Regions from separate parts of the Lactiplantibacillus argentoratensis genome, predicted to be linked through region 2. Evidence: riboswitches for the same ligand, from Rfam matches in the RefSeq annotation. Region 2 holds a riboswitch; the other holds the start of a gene.
The links. A riboswitch is a leader RNA that binds a small molecule or an ion and turns the genes downstream of it on or off. The one in region 2 is predicted to bind preQ1.
Positions count from the first base shown of each region.

Region 1: another riboswitch for preQ1. It lies ahead of V7R88_RS02080 (QueT transporter family protein); the one in region 2 lies ahead of V7R88_RS11415 (nucleoside hydrolase).

Region 1 is NZ_CP147647.1:442,415-452,944, reverse strand. It holds gene V7R88_RS02085 (peptide ABC transporter substrate-binding protein) at 1-1,493, shown strand, start outside; gene V7R88_RS02080 (QueT transporter family protein) at 1,693-2,199, opposite strand; PreQ1 riboswitch class I at 2,208-2,253, opposite strand; gene argF (ornithine carbamoyltransferase) at 2,308-3,330, opposite strand; gene V7R88_RS02070 (acetylornithine transaminase) at 3,323-4,492, opposite strand; gene argB (acetylglutamate kinase) at 4,489-5,235, opposite strand; gene argJ (bifunctional glutamate N-acetyltransferase/amino-acid acetyltransferase ArgJ) at 5,251-6,459, opposite strand; gene argC (N-acetyl-gamma-glutamyl-phosphate reductase) at 6,490-7,515, opposite strand; gene V7R88_RS02050 (carbamoyl phosphate synthase small subunit) at 7,784-8,851, shown strand; gene carB (carbamoyl-phosphate synthase large subunit) at 8,844-10,530, shown strand, end outside.
Region 2 is NZ_CP147647.1:2,362,999-2,373,528, reverse strand. It holds gene V7R88_RS11450 (MFS transporter) at 1-138, shown strand, start outside; gene V7R88_RS11445 (IS30 family transposase) at 1,092-2,057, shown strand; gene V7R88_RS11440 (aspartate ammonia-lyase) at 2,381-3,781, shown strand; gene V7R88_RS11435 (AEC family transporter) at 4,044-4,970, opposite strand; gene V7R88_RS11430 (YczE/YyaS/YitT family protein) at 5,039-5,716, opposite strand; gene V7R88_RS11425 (cation:proton antiporter) at 5,912-7,078, shown strand; gene V7R88_RS11420 (dihydrofolate reductase family protein) at 7,142-7,681, opposite strand; PreQ1 riboswitch class I at 8,038-8,082, shown strand; gene V7R88_RS11415 (nucleoside hydrolase) at 8,103-9,083, shown strand; gene V7R88_RS11410 (ECF transporter S component) at 9,080-9,631, shown strand; gene V7R88_RS11405 (ABC transporter ATP-binding protein) at 9,844-10,524, opposite strand.

The DNA of each region.
Region 1 (10,530 bases), 1.1 Mb from region 2:
CCTCATTGGATACCTCAAATACAGCCACACTTACACAATGGAACGTCTTACAGCAGTCCATGGAAGGTCTCTATCGCATGAACGCTCAGAATAAAGTGGTCGGTGCAATGGCCACTAAAGTCGTTAAACCAACAAATCATGGCAAAACCTACACCTTTCACTTACGACGAAATGCAAAGTGGAGTAATGGTCACACCGTCACTGCCAAAGATTTCGTAACCGCTTGGCAACGCTCTGTCAGTGCCACTTCTACCTCTGGTTATAGTTACATATACGAAGGTATCAAAAACGCTGCTCAAATTTCAGCCGGACATAAATCTGTTAAATCATTGGGCGTTACTGCAGTGAATAAGCACACTTTAAAAGTTACGCTCAGCCACGCCATGCCATACTTGAGTAAGATGCTCACCATGCCAGCTTTCTTTCCCCAGGATCATCAAGTGGTGTCCAAATACGGGAAAGATTACGGAACTACTAGTACAAAAATGGCCTACAATGGCCCGTTCGCCGTTAAAGGTTGGAACGGGACTAATGATTCTTGGAATTTGTTAAAAAATACATACTATTACGATAAAAGTGACATCAAGTTAAATAAAATAACAATGCAAGTTGTCAAGGACTCCACAACTGCCCATAATCTCTTCTCACAAAATAAATTAGATGACGCTACTGTCACCGGCGTCACCGCGCAGGGTGTTCAAAATGACTCGCATCTGAAACACGTCAGTAAAGCTGGCACTTATTATTTACGTCTCAACATGCAAAAAAATCGGGCTTTAAACAATCAATATTTACGTCAAGCCTTGAATCTTGTGCTTAATAAAAAAACACTCACCAAAAATATTTTGAGTGATGGTTCAACACCTGCTTACAATTATGTCACACCAGGTTTAACCACCGATCCCACTACGGGCAAGGATTTTGGTACTGAAACTCAAAGCACCTACCGACACAATGTTGCTAAAGCACAAGTATTATGGAATAAGGGTCTCAAGCAACTTGGCCGTTCTTCTGTAACATTAAAGCTAGTTAGTGATGACACAACGGTCGCTAAGAATATTGACCAGTTTGTTCAAGCCGCTGTAGCACAAAACCTGAAACATGCCAAAGTGTCAGTTTCAGCGATACCTTCAAAGGCCTCCGGCGAAGCAGTTACTAACGGAAATTACGATTTGACTTATACACTCTGGCTAGCAGACTACGCGGACCCGATTTCCTTTTTCGACATTCTGACAAAGAACAATCCGCAAAACTACGGGCACTATGATGACACTGTTTTCAATCAACAAATCACCGCTGCACACAACCAGAACGCAACTAACACACAATCATACTGGCAAAATATGAGAACTGCCGCCAAACGTCTCAACCAAACAGCAGCAGTCGTACCGCTTTACAACATGACTGAAAGTCACCTTGTAAATTCTAATTTAAATGGTGTCAGCTATCATGCGGTTGGCGAAAACGATTATACGCGTGCTTACTTCAAATAATTGTCTGGGTTCTGAAATGAACACCAGTCATTATGCACTATATCTGCCCATAATGAACTCTTAGCGCCAACTTCACTATGAGTCGATTAGATTATTTTGTTCAACTGACATCGTAATGACTCGACAAAAAAACCGTTATTTCAATGACTCATCCTTCATCGAAATAACGGTTTTTAGTCTGATTTGTAAAAGTCACACTCTACTGAATCCGGTCACTAAAGTGCAAGACCCGATCCAAGCTGTACATAATTGGCGCGGTGATACTCATGATAATCAACTCTGATAAAGCAGTTGTTAGATACGTCGGCCAGAAAGCGACGCCGCTACTCATCATGGTAATCATCAACGCGATCATAAACATTGAAACGGTGAATAATGCGATATTCAGTAACATCCGTTGCCAAACCGTCTTCAACTTGGGCGCCAGCCACGTCAATACCAGCAAGGCCAGTAATGATTGGCCACCACCAAAGAGAACGTTGAGGAGACTCGCACCGGGGCCAAAAGCATCAAATAAAATAACGCCGGCAACAATTCCCCAAACATACTTGCGATTGAACACGGCTAAGTGGTTCAACCCTTCAGAAACGCGGAATTGAATTGCGCCCGATGCCAAGCTAAAAGCTGCGGGGCCTAGGCATAATACAACATACATTGCAGCGACTAGGGCATTGATAATCCATGGTCGAATTTTTGATTGTGTCATTCGCTTAATTCCTCCTAGTTTTTTTAACGTGGGATGGTTACGAACCACGTATTGATTGAAACAAAGCGAATATAATCGTAGCACGCTCTAGTAGTTCCCGCAAGCTTGTTAATTGAAAATGCTGGTAGGAATAAATAAGTTACCTAATGTAGCCGCCATTACCGCCTTAATTGCTGGCATCCGGTTGCCGGCCTCTTCAAAGACGACCGCCTGCTTACTCTGGAAGACATCATCCGTAATTTCAAACGCCGTCATTCCGTACTGTTCGCCTAATTTGGCTCCCAACTGCGTCTTTAGATCGTGTAGTGCTGGTAAGCAATGCATGACAATCGTCGATGACTTGCCAGTAGCTGCGAGCAACGCAGTATTAATTTGAAACGGCAATAGTTGCTTGATCCGCTCACCATAGTCGACCTGCTCGCCCATTGAGACCCAGACATCCGTATAAAGCGCATCAGCCTGAGTAACGGCTTGTTGCGGATCAGCCGTAATCACGACCGTGCTCCCAGCTGCCTGTGCATACTGTTGGGCCAACGCGACCACGGCTGGGGCTGGCTGTAACGCTACCGGGGCCCCGATAGCGATATTGATACCGAGCATCGCTCCCGCCACAAGTAAACTGTTAGCCATATTATTGCGACCATCACCAACGTACGCTAACGTCAACCCTTTTAAATGACCAAAATGTTCATTTAAAGTTAAAAAATCCGCTAAAATCTGCGTCGGGTGCCACTCATCGGTCAACCCGTTCCAGACTGGCACACCGCTATAGGTCGCTAAGTCTTCGACCGTGCTTTGCTTAAAGCCCCGAAATTCAATGCCATCATACATGGACCCCAGTACTTTCGCCGTATCAACAACTGACTCCTTCGTCCCGAATTGGATGTCGTCTTTACCTAAAAACTCTGGATTCGCGCCCAGATCATTAGCCGCCACAGTAAACGCAGTACGTGTCCGTGTCGACGTTTTTTCAAACAGCAACGCAATATTTTTTCCTTGTAAATAAGGGTGTGGGATATGGTGTGCTTTAAGGGTCTTCAAGTGACTAGCAAAGTCAATTAAGTAAGCTAATTCTGTTGGTGTATAGTCGATTTCCTTCAAGAATGACCGGCCTTCAAATTGATTATTCATTCGTCGTGACCTCCGTTGTCAAAGTTGTCAGTACCTTTGCAATCAAGGCAATCCCAGCTAATAAATCGGCCGGTTGCATCACAATTGGGGGTAACAAACGTAACGTATTATCGCCAGCTGATAACGTCAATAAGCCTTCTACTTGTAGCCGGGTGATGACTTGATTAACCGGGATTTGTTCATTTAAATGGATTCCAATCATTAGGCCCTTCCCCGTGATTTGTTTCACTACCGGTATCGGTTCGACTTGAGTCGCTAGGGCTTGCCAGACAAGTTCGGCATGGGCCCGAACCGTCGTTAACAGCGCCGGTGTTAATTGGGTCAAGACACGTTTTGCCGCCGCCATAGCAACAGCATTACCGGCGAACGTCGAGCCATGGCTGCCCGGACCAAAGGCAGTGGCTAATTGCCGCTGACCAACCATTGCCCCCACTGGCAAGCCATTCGCTAAGCCCTTGGCAACCGTGTAGATATCAGGATCCAGGCCGTAACCTTCATAGGCCATCCGGTAACCAGTCCGACCGATTCCCGTCTGCACCTCATCAATAATCAACAAAGCACCCGTTGCTTGGCATTTCGCATTAACCGCTTGTAACCAAGCTGTTTGTCCCGCAAAGACGCCGCCTTCACCTTGAACGACTTCTAAAATAACGGCCGCCAACTCTGGTGTGATTTTGTCCAAAGCCGCGTCGTCATTATAGGTTGCAAACGTGATGCCAGGTACTAATGGCGCATAGCCAACCTGAATATGAGGATTGCCCGTCATCGACATAGCGCCATAGGTTCGACCGTGAAATGAATGCTGAAAAGCTAAGATGCCGGTTTTACCCGTGTACTTCCGTGCGAGTTTTAATGCAGCTTCATTGGCTTCGGTTCCGGAATTTGCAAAGTATACGAGTCGCTCTTCACCATTCGCTAACAGGCCAGCAACGGCATCTTGTAATTCATTTTCGTATAAATTCGACGTATGCCAGATATGCGTCAACTGCTGGGTGACGGCTGCCTGAATTTGTGGTTGGTGATACCCAAAGTTGCAAACCCCGATTCCCGCTGTAAAATCTAAATACGTCTTGCCATGATTATCAGTCAGATGAACGCCCTGACCATCTGTAATGGCAAATGGAAAACGTTGATAGGTTGGAAACACGTGTTGCATGGTCATACGGCCACCTCCTGAACAATTGCGGTTCCTGGTTGATCGATTGCATTTGTAATAATAGCCTGCTTGACTCCCGTCTGAATCGCGGCAATTGCAGCTTGAACTTTGGGTTGCATTCCCGCGGTGATCACAGCTGTTCGAATCAATTGCTGAGCTTGTTGTGCCGATAGTGACGTCATCACATTACCGTGATGTATAATTCCCGGGACATCGGTTAGCAAAACCAATTTTTCAGCATGTAGTTGTTGGGCTAGCACGGTCGCTGCCATATCCGCATTGACATTGAGCCATTGTCCCGTCTCGGTTAAGGCTAAAGGGGCCAAAACACCGATATGATGAGCCAACAATTGCATTAATTGCACTTGATTGACAGCGGTGAGCCGGCCGACATACCTTAGCTGTTGATAATCAATCAATTCACCAGTTAGTAACTGATTATCCGCCGCATTGAGCCCCAACACAGGTAGGTGATGTTGCGTTAATTTTGCAAGTAAGGCTGGTTGCGCATCTCCTAGCAGGGCCAACTTGGTCAGCACTAAGGTCGCCGCATCCGTCACCCGCAACCCGTTCATCTTATGCACGGGCAAAGCAAGCTGAGTCGTCAGTCGATTGATCATCGGTCCCCCACCGTGTACGATCAGAATCTGATAATGCTGTTGGTACCACTGTGCGATTTGGTCAAAGAAAGTGTTACTCAATTGGCTAATCGCCTGGCCCCCAATCTTAATTACAATTAATTTTGTCATTTTCACCACCTCCGTTTAAGTATGATAGCTCGCGTTAATTTTGACGTAGTTGTAAGTCAAGTCACAACCCCAAGCCTGACCACTTGCTGTACCGTGATGTAAATCAACATCGATCATAATCTGGTTATCACGTAAGGTCGCCTGCACTGCTGCCATATCAAAGTCAACGGCCAGACTTTGTTGAACAAGTAAAACGCCGTTCATTTCAATATCGACCGTCGCCACATCGATGTCTGCATCAGTGGCGCCAATCGTGCTAATGATTCGCCCCCAATTCGGGTCTTCACCGAAAATGGCCGCCTTAACGAGGTTAGAGCCAACAATTGCTTTGGCGATTTGCTGACCGTCAAACGTTGTAGCGGCGTGGACCACATTACATTCGACTAACTTGGTCGCACCCTCACCGTCAGCGGCAATTTGCTTGGCAAGTTGGCCTAAGACATAGTGCAACGCCTGATTAAAAATATCATAGTCGGTGGTACCCACTTGTAAACTCGGATTATCTGCCAGACCATTCGCCAACGTGACCACCATGTCATTAGTAGACGTGTCACCGTCAACAGTAATTTGATTGAATGTCTGATCAACGTTAGTACTTAGCATGTCCTGTAAAACTGGCCCGTCTATTTGGGCATCGGTGGTGACAAAACCAAGCATGGTTGCCATCTTGGGATGAATCATTCCAGAACCTTTGGCAAAACCGGTCAAGGTAACTAACTGGCCGCTGAGTTCACACTGCACACAGACGGTTTTTGGATGCTGGTCTGTCGTTAACACGGCGTAGGTCACCGCGTCACTCTTCGTTGGTGTCAATTGCGGCAAGCCGTTTTTGATTTTATCCATGGGTAACTGAGCACCAATCAGCCCAGTTGAAGCAACGCCAATCAAGTTCGGCGCCACGTTTAGTTTATTCGCTAACCAGGCTTGTTCTTGCAGCGCATTCTGCCACCCCTGCTCGCCAGTACAAGAATTGGCGATTGCACTATTCAGCAGCAATCCCTGTAATTGGTGGCCCTGGTCGATCATCTGTTTAGTTAACTTAGTTGGTGCTGCCTGAAACTGATTCGTCGTATAAGTTCCAGCCGCACTGGCAGGCACTTTTGAAAATAGCCAACCAAAATCTTTTTTATGACGACGAAGACCAATATGAATGCCATCACTGTAAAAACCTGCCGGCCACTGAAAGGCAACCGTTTCAAACTTCGTATTCGTTAAAACTTGCATCTGCATAACTTCCTCTCTTATTGCACCTTATCAGGGAAATACCGGTAACGTCGGTAATCCGGCCGTAACCGCGAAATCAAAATAGCGATTGAAATTCTGAACGGCTTGCCCCGCGGCGCCTTTCATCAGATTATCAATGACACTCACAACCACGATGGTATTCGTGACCGGATTATAATCAACACCTAACACACAGTTGTTGGAACCAACCACATCCTTAATTGTCGGCATTCCCGTTGGTAGTACTTGCACGAACGGCTGCTCGTGATAGGTTGCCGTGAAGGCTGCGCGAACCTGCGTCGTGGTCAGCGCGGACCTTGCTTTGGCATAAATCGTTGCCATAATTCCACGCGTTACTGGAATCAAGGTAGTGGTAAATTCAATCGCAGGAATCGCGGACCACCACTGCTGTAACTGTTGCATCATTTCAGGGATATGTTGATGCTGATTCAACTTATATAAACTCAAATTATCATTCACGGCGACGTAATGACTCGCATCCGTCGCTCGTTTGCCAGCACCGGATAAACCAGACTTCGCATCCACGACAATCGAAGTCGGTTCGATCAACTGTTGCTGAACAAGTGGCGCTAGCCCTAGTAACGTGGCGGTCGCATAACAGCCGGGATTCGCAATGTAGGTGGACAACGGCGCCGGCATATCAGCTAAGCCGTAGCTCGCCTGTGCCAAAGCGGTCGCCGGTGCTGGATCACGTTGGTACCACCGCTGATATTGCTCTGGATCATGCAAGCGGAAGTCACCAGATAAATCGATGACTGGAAAATGAGCGGCGACGAAGGGCAATGCCAATTCTCGCGTGATGCCCGCTGATGTTGCAAAAAACACAGCTGCATTATCGCGCATGATTGCCGTCGCATCGAATGGTCGAATAACCGCCGTTTCTTTCTGGTACATGGCTGCCACCGTCTTTAATGCCACCGTAGTTGCTCCCACGTGCCCGTATAATTGGATGTGATCGACCTCGGGATGTTGCTTCAAGAGCCGGTACAGCACCATGCCACTGTAACCCGTAACGCCAACTAGCGCGACTTGCATATAATCACCTCAAATATTCAAAAATAGTATATTAGCCGCATATTCATGCAGTAAGTATGCTTCACACTATATTCTCATTATCTTTAAAATGCAAGCTTCATTGAAAAAATATTCATTTTAATTTGTTATTCTGCATAAAATTAGCTTTATTCAGCATTTTATACATAAAATATGTATTTTTAATTGACATTCACCAAAAATTGCTGTTTACTTATCCCATTAGTCAAAATGAAATTTTAATCAAATCATCAGAAAGGGTGCGATTGGGATGAACAAATACTTAACTTTAGCAGACGGCACACAGTGGATTGGAACGGCGATTGGGGATTGCCAGCTAGAGGCCGCGGGGCGCATCGTCTTCAATACGGGAATGACGGGTTATCAGGAAACGTTGACTGATCCATCCTACTTAAATCAAATGATTGCCTTCACCTACCCATTAATTGGTAATTATGGTATCGATCCGACCGTGGCCCAGGCACCCGCGATTGGCGCGCAAGCCATCATCGTTCACGAACTGGCCACTTTTAATGATCACTATACTAGTCGCCAATCACTGGCGAATTTTCTGACAACCCACCATGTGGCTGGCATTGAAGGCGTCGATACTCGTGACCTAACGATTCACATTCGCCAAACGGGAGCCCAGATGGCAATCTTAAGTAATCATCCCATCACTGATTTTGAAGCAAAGCTCGCCACGTTTGTGCCCCAAGCACTTACGGCCGCGCCACTCCCAGTAGCGACGACCACTACCCGGCCGCGCATCGCAATTCTCAACTTTGGTGAAAAAGCAGCCATCACTGCCGAATTGCAAGCCCGGGGCGCGGACGTTGTTGTCCTTCCACCTACAGCTAGTCTCAAGGCCGTGGCCGCGTATCACCCTGACGGAATTTTGTTATCCAACGGTCCCGGTGATCCGACTGACTATCACACTTACTTAGCGACCATTCGCCAACTCGCACAACGTTATCCGCTGGCTGGCATTTGCCTTGGTCATCAGTTGATTGCGCTCGCCTATGGTGCTCAGACTTACCAGCTTTCCTTTGGTCACCACGGGCTAAACCATCCGGTACAAGCCTGCGCTGACGGTCGTATTATCATGACTTCGCAAAATCATGATTACGCCGTCGATCCGGCATCGATCAAGGGCACCCCGCTGATCGTCACGCACACTGAATTAAATGACGGCAGCATTGAAGGCTTGCGCCTACCGCACCAGGCCGTAATGTCGGTGCAATTCCATCCCGAAGCACACCCGGGGCCCCAGGAAGCTGGGCAATTTTTCGATGATTTCTTACTAACAATTCAAAAGGAGGCGGTTGTTAATGCCTAAAAACAATGCCATTCATTCGATTGCTGTCATCGGTTCTGGTCCAATCAAAATCGGTCAAGCCGCTGAGTTCGACTATGCCGGTACTCAGGCTTGTCTAAGCCTTAAAGCGGCCGGCTATCATGTCATTTTGATCAATTCAAACCCAGCAACCATCATGACTGACACGGCCACCGCCGACGAAGTCTACTTAGAACCTCTGACTTTGACCAGTGTCACTAAAATTCTGCGGGCCGCCCACCCTGATGCTTTGCTCCCGACACTTGGTGGACAAACCGGATTGAACCTAGCGATGGCGTTAGATCAGGCTGGCGTTCTTAATGAGTTGAAGATCCAACTGCTAGGAACTTCCCTAGCCACCATCAATCAAGCTGAAGACCGGGCAGCATTTAAAACACTTATGAAGCGGCTCCATCAACCGATTCCAGCAAGTACCACTGTTCACCACGTGACCAGTGCATTGTCGTTTGCTGAAAAAATCGGTTATCCGGTCATTGTTCGTCCAGCCTTTACACTCGGGGGTTCAGGTGGCGGCATTGCCAATAATGCCGCCGAATTGACCCAAACGTTACAGCGGGGGTTGACCATGTCCCCCGTCACCGAGTGCTTGATTGAACAAAGTATCGCCGGCTTCAAAGAAATTGAATTCGAAGTCATGCGTGATAATCAGGGTACCAAGATCATCGTCTGTTCCATGGAAAACTTCGATCCGGTCGGTATTCACACTGGCGATTCTATCGTGTATGCCCCCGTTCAGACTTTGACTGACACTGAATATCAGCAGCTACGAACGGCGGCTTTGACGATTGTGGAAGCCCTCGACATTAGAGGTGGGTGCAACGTTCAACTCGCTCAAGACCCGAATAGTCGTCAGTACTACGTCATCGAAGTGAACCCGCGGGTCAGTCGTTCATCGGCGCTAGCTTCTAAAGCGACGGGATATCCAATTGCCAAAATTGCAGCCGATATTGCAATTGGTCTAAATTTATCTGAGATCAAGAATCCAGTCACGCAGACAACCTATGCGGCCTTTGAACCAGCTTTAGACTATGTGGTTGCCAAAATCCCCCGGTTTGCGTTTGACAAGTTTCCAACGGCCGACGCTCACTTGGGAACACAGATGAAAGCCACGGGGGAAGTCATGGCGATTGGGTCAACCTTGGAGGAAGCCACGCTCAAGGCGATTGCTTCGCTTGAAATCGATCCCAAGACCCAAGCGTCCTTGACCCCTGACCACCACGTCACCACGACTGAATATATCGACCAATTGACCCACCCGACAGATCAGCGGCTCTTCTATCTATTGGCGGCGCTGCAAGCGGGTTGGCCGTTAGCAAAATTAGCGACGCTAACGCAAATCACGCCATTTTTCTTGAGTAAGTTACAGCACATCGCCCAACTCATCCAAGATATCAAGCAAATACCGACGCCCCAACACCTCTTAACGGCGAAAAAGTACGGCGTGAGTCTGGCGACCATGGCGCACTATGCACAATCTTCGGTAACGACCATTGCGACTATGACCGCTGATTTACCGTTCGTTTACAAAATGGTCGATACGTGTGCAGGTGAATTCACCAGTGTCACACCATATTTTTATAGCACTGCTTTTGGGCAAACTAACGAGAGCCACCCACTAGGACACAGTATTTTAGTGCTTGGCTCTGGCCCCATTCGAATTG
Region 2 (10,530 bases):
TCATTTTGTGGCAACGTCTTATGGGATTTAGCTGGTTGGAACGGCGTCTGCGGGTTAGCGGTCGTCGTGTTAATGATTGGCTTTTATGCCCACTTTGTTCATTATCCACGGGTGGTGACACGACAAGCGCAACATTAGCAGTGTATTAGTTAATCGGTCATGAATCATGATTGAAACGTGTCAAGTTTAGATTGTTGTTCGTCAGCCGGTGTGCGTCCTATTCCGACCTCCGGGGCTGGGTGCCAATTGCTGGAACGCAGCCGACGTCGATTTGAGCTAACGCATAACCCGCGTCATCTCAAATACGAGTCTTATTCTAAGCCGGAAGAAAATCACTTCCGACTAAGAATAATTTGGCTACTGAGCATTGTCACCCAGCCCCTACAGTCGGGAACCCGCTCGAATGGCTAATGAACGGCCACTTAACTTAGCACAATCTGTTGTTGGCTATTTTGATACGGGAACTTTAAACGAAACGTTAGGGTTGTATTAACCACTTTGTCGAGACGGCCAATTATTACGATGTTGATTGAGGAATAGTGAGACATCCTAATATCATTTTCACCCTGATAGTTGATTGATAAAATTATTGTTTATGAAAAACAATGACGAATTTACCAAAAGTTGGGTACGCACATGTCCGCCATTCGAACACTGTCCCGACTGGAAGGCGTTTCGGCCAATACTCAGCACTGCAAGAGTGTGAGGTTCAGACGAGTTGAGACTGAGGATTAGCCTAGCTAGGGCGTTAAGCGGTGAATTTCCGCTTGGCGTCATAGCGTAGCTAACCGCAAGTCTCAGTCTGACCCGAACACGTTTCACCAATATGGCATTAAAGCGTGGAAGACCAGTATTTAAGACGTGGGCTTCGGCTTAAATCTGTGTCCACCGCGTTCCAGCAATTGGCAGAAATGCCTGGAAGTCGGCGTAGGACGAACTTGAAAAGCATGTTTACGCCCACTCGCACCTATTTCCAGCGGTTTTTAGCTGGCCGTTTTTGAACTCCCGGTTTGTAAAATTAAGTTAGAAATTTAAAAAGCCATTTGTGATAGACTTTTGAGTGTCAAAATCAAAAGAAAGGCTGATCACAAATGACCTATACTCATCTTACCATAGACGAACTTGCCACAATTTATTCTTTTTGGAAACTCGGTAAAAAGGCTTATCTAGTGGCCCCAGCGCTCCATCGGAGTGCTGAAACTGTGTATCGTATTTATCGGTTTCTTGACGCTGGCGGTACGATTATTGATTACCAATGCCACTATCGAAAGCATAAACAACATTGTGGGCGTAAACCAATTCAACTACGCCCTGATGAACTGGCCTATATTCAAGCCAAAACTCAAGCTGGTTGGCAACCAGATACCATTATTAATCGCCAAGAACGGGCTTTCAGCTGTGGGGTTCGAACCCTTTACCGCCTTTTCAAACGCGGTGTTTTGGGGTTGTCGACCAAAGATTTACCGATGCACGGCAAACGGCACCCTAATGGTTACATTGAACGCCGTGGGAAAGCGGGTCAATTGGGCAGGGATTTAAAGAATCGTTATCAGGACTATCCTAATTTTAATCAAGAATTCGGCCATTTAGAAGGTGACACGGTTCAAGGTAAAAACCATCAGGGTGCGGTAACCACGCTGGTTGAACGACAAACTAAGGTCGCAATTGTGCTGAATTCGCATACCAAGTCGGCACACGATGTCAATCGTAGTTTAGCAGGATGGCTTTCGAAGCTGCCACGACACCTATTTAAGTCAATTACGTTTGACAATGGTAAGGAGTTCGCCGGTTGGCGAACCATTGCTAACCAATTTGATTTAAATATTTACTTTGCCGCTGTCGGAGCACCCAATCAACGTGGTTTAAATGAGAACACCAATGGTCTGCTGCGTAAAGATGGTTTACGTCACAATCTTATTATGGACCAGCTATCAGATAGATTTGTTCAAGCAGTTGCCAGTCGACGAAACCACATCCCACGAAAAAGTTTGGGTTACCAGACACCTCTGGAAGCATTCATCAGTCAGATTACAGATGAACAGTTAAAAAATTTCTAACTTAATTTGACAATTCGGGACTTAAAAAACGACACGTTTTAATCATGATTAATCCTAAAATGACTAGCACGATACCTGTTGTTAAGTAGGCTGTTGATGTTTGTGTAATAACTTAATGATTGGTATAGGCGCTGGCAGTAGGGGACAGTTAATTAATATGAAGTATGCTGATGATGAGCTTAATGAATATTAACCATAATTGGCGTTGAACTTAATATTAGTCGTAAATCAATTAAAAGGATTGTATTTCAGAGAAAATGGTCTAAACTCTAATTATTCATGTTAGAAGATGTAACATGAAATCTAAATAAGAGGGTTTTGCTATGCGAATTGAAGCTGATTGTATTGGTAAGTTAGCTGTTCCGGATGATGCTTTGTATGGAATTCATACGTTACGTGCCGTTCATAATTTTCCGATTACGACGGAATTGATGCATCCACTGATCATGCAAAGTCTTGTTCAAATCAAGAAAGCGGCGGCCAGTGTGAATGCGGCTGCCGGAACTTTGTCTAATGATAAGGCACACGCCATTATTGCGGCATGTAATCAGTTACTACTGGGGCGTTACGCGGATAACTTCATTGTGCCAGCGATTCAGGGGGGTGCTGGGACCTCGGCTAACATGAACGTCAATGAAGTGGTGGCTAATTTGGCTCACCGGTTGATGCCGGCAGTTGCCGTTCATCCCAATGATGATGTTAATCAATCACAATCAACCAATGATACTTTTCCAACGGCCGGTAAAATGGCGCTTTGCATGCAACTCCCAGGACTATTAACGGCACTCAGCCGGTTGGTACAAACGTTACTGGTTAAATCGCAGCGTTATCAAGATGCCATCAAAGTTGGCCGAACTCAGCTTGAAGATGCGGTACCGACGACGTACGGGCGGACCTTTCATGCTTATTACCAATTATTCAAGCGTGATTTGACCCGTGTACGGCAGGCGGGCGAACATCTCCGAATCGTAAATTTGGGTGGGACTGCAATCGGTACCGGCATCAACGCGACTCACACGTATCAACAGCAGATTTTAGTGAAATTAAATCAAAATACTGATTTAGATTTAGTAGCCGCACCAGACTTGATCGATGCAACGCAAAACTGCGATTTGTTCGTGGAATTCTCTGCGGCCATGAAGACGTTAGCCGTTGACCTTTCCAAGTTTAGCAATGACTTAAGATTGCTGGCGAGCGGCCCACAAGCTGGCTTTGGTGAATTGAATTTGCCCGCGCAGCAAGCAGGCTCTTCTATTATGCCAGGTAAAATCAATCCGGTTATTCCGGAGGTTGTTAACCAAGTTGCGTTTGAAGTGATTGGTCACGACACGACGGTAACAATGGCAGCGGAAGCGGGCCAATTGGAATTAAACGCTTTTGAACCAATTATGTTACGGGCATTGCTAGCCAGTGAGCAGCATTTACAGCAGGCCTTGACTACATTAGTCGATCACTGTGTGCGGCAATTGACGGTCAATCGCCAACGCTGTGCAGATCAAGTGGCACATTCGGCCATTACGGCAACTGTTTTGGCGCCATACCTTGGTTACGAGACGACTACCGCGCTGATTAAAGAAGCGCTCACCACTAACCAAGCAATTCCTGAATTATTACATCGACGTCGCTTGCTTAGCGATGATTTGGTCGAGCAGCTGTTTTCACCGGCCGGACTAACTCAGCCACGTCCAGAGGTTATTGAACAACTACGAGCGGTTGCAAAGTAGCCACTGTTTTGCAGTGCAATTCATGGCTGAGATAGGCTAGTGCTGAAGGTTGACACCAGCCAATTTAAAGCCAATGGACGTCGCACGGCTTAGCACAACCCCAAGTTAGCGCGCTTTCTGCCAATTACTAAAACGCAGTGGATCCAAGTTTAAGCCGTATCTCAAATGCTAGTCATTAAAAATGAGTCACCAGAATGAAAAATTCTGATGGCTCATTTTTAGTTGCCGTTTACTTAGTCTTAACTAAAAGCAGCGAGGCACATTAGTGTAAGTTGACCAAAGCAAAAACGATTGGAATGGTAACGACACTTAAAATCGTTGAGATGCTCATTAGGGCAACGGCTGGCCCGGGATCACCGTGGACTTTGAGCGAGAACAAGACGACGATTCCGGCGACTGGGCAAGCAGCCATTAACACTGTGGTGAATAATGGGATGCCAGTGATACCCATTAGCTGGAGGACAACAATCGCCAAGTATGGAAACAATAAATTGCGCAATAAGATGACTAACCAAAGACGTTTATCGAGTGTTGCACGGTTAAGTTTAACGTCTGCCAAACTATTCCCAATAACGATCATGGACAGGGGTGTGTTGACCGAACTGACATATTTAATAGCGCTATTGGCAATCGTTGGCAGTTGCAGCGAGGTTACGAAGATCAGTAGCCCAACAACAATGGCGATGATATTCGGATTAAAGACGATCTGTTTAAGATTATCCCGCCGATTGCCCTGTTGTCCGGTGAAGAGGGTGATACCGTGAGTCCAGCTAAAAATATTGAAGGCCGCTAACGAGGCAACAGCATAGAATACGCCAGTTGCACCGAATAGGGAGCTGGTTAATGGAATCCCCATAAAACCGGCATTAGAATATACGGCACCGTAACGCATAATGCGACGCAAATTCTGGTCAGAGACACGTTTGAATAGTAATTGCGTCACAATAATCATGAGCACATAAATGATCACAATTCCAGCAATGACCCGGGCTAACATTTGTAAGCGGTCGGCTGAAAATGTCTTTTCAAAGGCTTGAATAATCAAGCAAGGTGACACAATGTATAACAGGATGTTGGTTAAATCAGTTGAAGTCTGGGCATGCATGAAGCCGAGCTTGTTAACGAGCAGGCCGACGAGCATGAGAATGAACATCAAAATGATTTGACTAGTTAGTTGCGTTAAATTCATTTACTTCAGTCCAATAAATTAGAATACTCTCATTATTGAGGCTTGGCCTGAACTTTGTCAAGATTCATTTAGGCCGGATGATGCGCCTGGACAATATCCACGTGATGTTTGAGATGGGGAAATACATGATGATCGGACCACCCCATGATGGCACCTTGAGCAATTAGGGCAAAGGCCGTCCCGAAGCCAATGGCGCGCAAATGACCTGTGGCGAAGAATGAAACGACGATAATCGTCAGAGGTGGCAAATAACTAGTCCACTGGGCAATAATAGCGGAACCATGTAAAAACCGAAAGCGTAAGATATACGATAAATCATCGTTCGGATGCTGAATTAAATTACAACGCTGGTAAATCGAGACGGCGGCCGCAACGCCTAATAGCCCAAGCACGTTTAGAATCAAGCGTGGTAACAGGGGCAGGGCGGGAATCTGTAGCCAATCCCAAAAGTAGCCGATAAATTGGACCAGGTAACTAAAGGGCACGATATAGAGCAAGTTGGAGATAAACCGCCGCCGATCAAAGTGACCTAACAGAAGTTGGTTGAGAATCGTGACAACCACACCGTACAGTAATAAGGTGGTTCCTAATGAAATATGGGTCCAGTCAGCTAGATTAACGCTGGAGCCAGTCCAGACGGCGCTGCCTAGGCTGGTGGCGATGGTGAGCGCGTTGGCAGCAGAATTCAGAATAATGGAAAAGACTAAAAAACCAAAACGTTGACGAAAATCAGGAATGTTCAACACGACTAAGCGACCTTTCAGTTAACAGTATATGAGTTATTATAACCGCTTTCATAAGTAGATGTCACGGCTAGACTCATAAAAATATGCTATACTAATTGCACAATAGATTTTACGGTTGAAGGACACTTCAAGAATTCGGACTACTTTTGGGTTGGGTAGTCAGAGCTTGCAGTGCCCTTTTTTAGGAGGTTTTTAATGGATTACGTTGGTAGTTTAGCGTTGATTTTAATTGTTACGGCGGTTGCGGGTCACCTGAGTGTCCGAATGGGCCTACCCGCGGTGATTGGCCAATTGTTAAGTGGAATTATACTTGGTCCAGCCGTATTAGGTTGGGTCTCAGCAACAAGTTTTATCAAAGACTTCGCGGAGCTTGGCGTGATTATTTTAATGTTCATGGCCGGCTTAGAGAGCGATTTGAAATTGCTGAAGAAGTATTGGCGTCCTAGTTTGTTAGTTGCGGTCCTGGGGGTCATTCTACCCGTTGCGGTGATTGACTGGTGTAGCCAACTATTTCACCTTAACGCCACTGAAAGTTTGTTCTTGGGCGTAACCTTCGCGGCCACATCGGTTTCGATTTCAGTCGCGGTTCTCAAAGAGTTAGGCGCTCTCGATGGTAAAGAAGGAACGACGATTTTAGGTGCAGCGGTCGTTGATGACGTCCTGGCTGTTTTGATTCTGAGTTTGATGATCAGCTTATTTGGCAGTGAAGTCAGTGGTGGCGGTAGTCATGCCTCAACCAACTTGGGACTCTCGCTGGCGATTCAGTTGGCGTTCTTTGTGGCGCTGTACTTTGTGGTCAAGTGGGTGGTGCCACATTTAATGGCCGTGGGGAATGCCCTACTGGTTCCAACCTCCATCACGCTGATGTCACTAGTGATTTGTTTTGGACTCTCATACTTAGCGGACGCAATCGGTTTAAGTGCTGTGATTGGCGCGTTCTTTGCCGGTATCGCCGTTGGTCAGACGGACTATCATGAAGTTATCGATGAGCATATTCAACCCATTGGTAATGCTGTATTTATCCCAGTCTTTTTCGTTAGTATTGGGCTGAATATGTCATTCAATGGTTTCTTGAACGATTTTTGGTTCATCGTTGTGATTACCGTTGCGGCAATTGCCACTAAGCTCATTGGTGCCGGGGGCGGCGCACGGTTAGCGGGTTTTAATTGGTTAAGCGGCTATGAGATTGGCGCCGGCATGGTGTCACGTGGGGAGATGGCCCTGATCATTGCACAGATAGGTTATCAAGGTAAATTACTATCAGCTGATCGTTATTCGGCAGTCATCACAGCAATCATTTTAACGACGCTGATTGCACCGCTATTACTTCGTCAGGCGGTTAAACGCCAACGTGAAGCTTAAAGCAATTGAAAATCCCAACTTGTTTGCGTGTTGCAAACGGGCTGGGATTTTTTAATCACGACATTATTCAGTTGTTAAACGTTGATAGTGGACTTCGGCGAGCTGACCATATCGATTGGTGTCAACTAATTCAAAGCGCTGTTGCTGGTCAATTGCTTTAAATAAGGGAATACCATCACCCAAAATGACCGGTGCAATCTGAATGTAGAGTTCATCAACTAAATCAGCAGCTAATAACGGCATTAAGACGCCAGCACCGCCCACAATCCAAATATTTTGGCCAGTGGCACGGCGCAAGTCTTCGACGATTTCCGTGACGGGCGTGTTGGTGAACTGTGTGCGTTCATCGCCGGTGTGGGGGTGGGAAGTCATGACAATATTGTGGGTCGCCGGATTATATGGATTAATGAGTTGATCAGTGGTTTGTTCCATCGTGTATTCGTAAGTATGGCGGCCCATGATGGCGGTATCAACTTGCTGCATAAATGCTTCGGTGGGGGCATCGTTGGCACCAGCTGTTTTGAACAGCCAGTCCAGCCGATTATCCTTAGTGGCTAAACAACCGTCAATTGAAATGGCCCCATAAAACTGAACTTTACGCATGATTCGACACCTACTTTATCTTTAGTAGTCATATTGTACCATGTTTTCCTGTCATTCACTTGCTGAACTCCGGTAAAAGTTCAGTAACATAATTAAATAATTGGTTCGAAATGGGAGGTGGGAAACTACTTAAGGTGTCGCTGGGAGCGTATGAATACTGCAAATAATGATGTTGCGGGGCTAATGGGGATGAGTATTCACAGCGGGTTAAGCAGGTCGTGGTGATCATTGTCGGAGAAGTAGCATGCGGCAATCAAGATGTGAGTCGGAGTAACGATTGGTGGTTTTCAAGGGCCCCACCGTCCGCTATAATTGGATTAGCATTTCATCACATACAGTTTGACCTAATTAGGCGAGCTGGCCTGGTTCGTAAACTTCCCAGGATAAAAAACCAAGAACTTCAGTTATCGGAGGTAAGAGAATGAATGCGACGCGTAACGTTATTATTGACTGTGATCCCGGGATCGATGATAGTTTAGCACTATTATTGGCGCTTAAATCACCGGCACTTAATGTGATTGGGATTACAATTGTTTGTGGGAACGTGCCAACCCATATCGGTGCGGAAAATGCACTGAAAATTTTAGATTTGGCTGATCGATTGGATATTCCAGTCTATTTGGGCGCTAATCGCCCATTGGAAGTCGCCTATACGAGTGCGCAAGACACCCACGGCGATGATGGTTTAGGGAATAGTCAGATTCCAGCGGTAACGGCGGTACGACCGATTCAAGATGCCGCTGGTTTTATTGAAGAGACGCTGATTGAAGCACCTGATACTTCGATTTTAGCGTTGGGACCGTTGACGAACATTGCAACGGTACTGCAACGTGATCCACGCTTATTTGAACAAGTCGATCAATTTACACTGATGGGTGGAAGTTATCGGAGTCACGGGAATTGTTCGCCAGTAGCTGAATACAACTTCTGGTGTGACCCGGATGCGGCCAAGGTCGTCTTTGACTTGATGCCTGTTCCCATTCAGATGGTTGGTTTAGACGTCACGCGTAACATCGTGTTGACACCCAGTTTATTAACGTATATTAAAGACGTCAATCCAGCAATGGGGGCGTTTGTTGAGAAAATTACAACCTTCTATTTTGACTTTCATTGGGAATATGAACGGGTTATTGGTTGTGTGATCAATGATCCGTTGGCCGTGGCCGGAATGCTTGACCCAACGATTCTGAGTGGCTTTGAAAGCTACACGACGGTTGTGACGGATGGTATCGCGCGTGGGCAGTCAATCGTGGATGATCATGATTTCTGGCACAACACACCCAATAGTCAAATCATGACGAAGGTTGACGTCGTAGCTTTTTGGCGGTTGTTCTTAACGACTGTGGTCGGTGCGGCTGATCCTGATTTAACGCAAGTCTTGCACCAATTGGTGAGTGCATGAAGAGAATAAAAACGCGGGCAATTACGTTATTGGCGCTCTGCATTGCCCTGAATATTGTTGGCAGTAACATTGCCTTGATGTTAAAATTACCGATTTATTTAGATTCAATTGGTACCGTTTTGGCTGCTGCTGTGTTTGGACCACTGGGTGGAATGTTGGCCGGGGGTGCCACCGGAGTTATCGTGGGTGCGACGACAGACCTGTACTCGCTGTTCTTCATGCCCGTTCAACTGCTGACTGGGTTAGTTGCTGGTCTGCTATATCGGCGAATCAAGCCGGGCACGTGGCGGTCAAATTGGTGGCTAGCTGGTGTTATTTCACTTCCCGGAACACTTTTATCCACGGCGATTACGGTCATCTTATTTCATGGCATCACATCGTCTGGTTCGAGCATGCTAGTCCAATTATTATTAGGTACCGGTATGGGCAAAACGATGGCCGTCTTCTTGATACAAGTGGGAACGGATTATTTAGATCGGTTTATCACAGTGTACGTGGTCGCACTTGTTTACCGCGCATTGCGATATAAATTGCCGCAAGCTAATTAGTTGAACGGATGACTAAATCTAAGCATGTTTACGCTAACTCGCACTTTTTCCAGCGGGCCGAAGCAGGCTGTCTTTGAGCTTGGTAAACTCTAGCTTTCGATTTGTAGTACCTGATAAGTTGTGTGAATATGAACAATAAAAATGACCTCGCAGGAATATTATTGCGAGGTCATTTTTGTTGTTATGAGGTTAAAGTGCAGTGGTCAATATCGCTACGAATCGCGGCGACTCATCTTACCATCTTCAATTTGATAGACCACGTCACAGTCATCAATTAGCCGCTGGTCATGGGTCACCATTACGATGGCCTTTTGGTGCTGATGAGCTTCGTTGACGAGGCGCTTGACGACGTCGATGGAGCGGGGCGTGTCCAGGCTGGCGGTCGGTTCGTCTGCGAGAATGACGCTTGGATCATTGTAAAGAGCGCGGGCGATGGCAACACGTTGGCGTTCACCACCGGAGAGGTCACTTGGGTAGGCATCCCGAACTTCAGTAAGGGCTAACTCTGCTAGTAATTCATCGGTGCCTGCTTGATCAAATTTGCGCCGGGCCATTTTATCGACGAGCTTGAACTGTTCACGAACCGTCAGGAATGGAATCAGATTGGAACTCTGCAAGATAAAGCCAATTTCATTGAAACGGTAGGCTAAGCGCTGTTTTTCCGTTTGATTCGATAGTGGTTGTCCGTTCAGAATAACTTGACCACTTGTTGGCGTTTGTAAACCGGCAGCAATCGTCAAAAAGGTGGATTTACCTGAGCCAGAGGGGCCGATAATCGCGACGAATTGGCCAGCACTGACTTCGAAATTGGCATCAGTCAAAGCGTTAACAGCGGTATGACCGTGACCAAATTGTTTATTAATATTTTGTAAGGCTAAAACTGGTTGACTCATTGATAT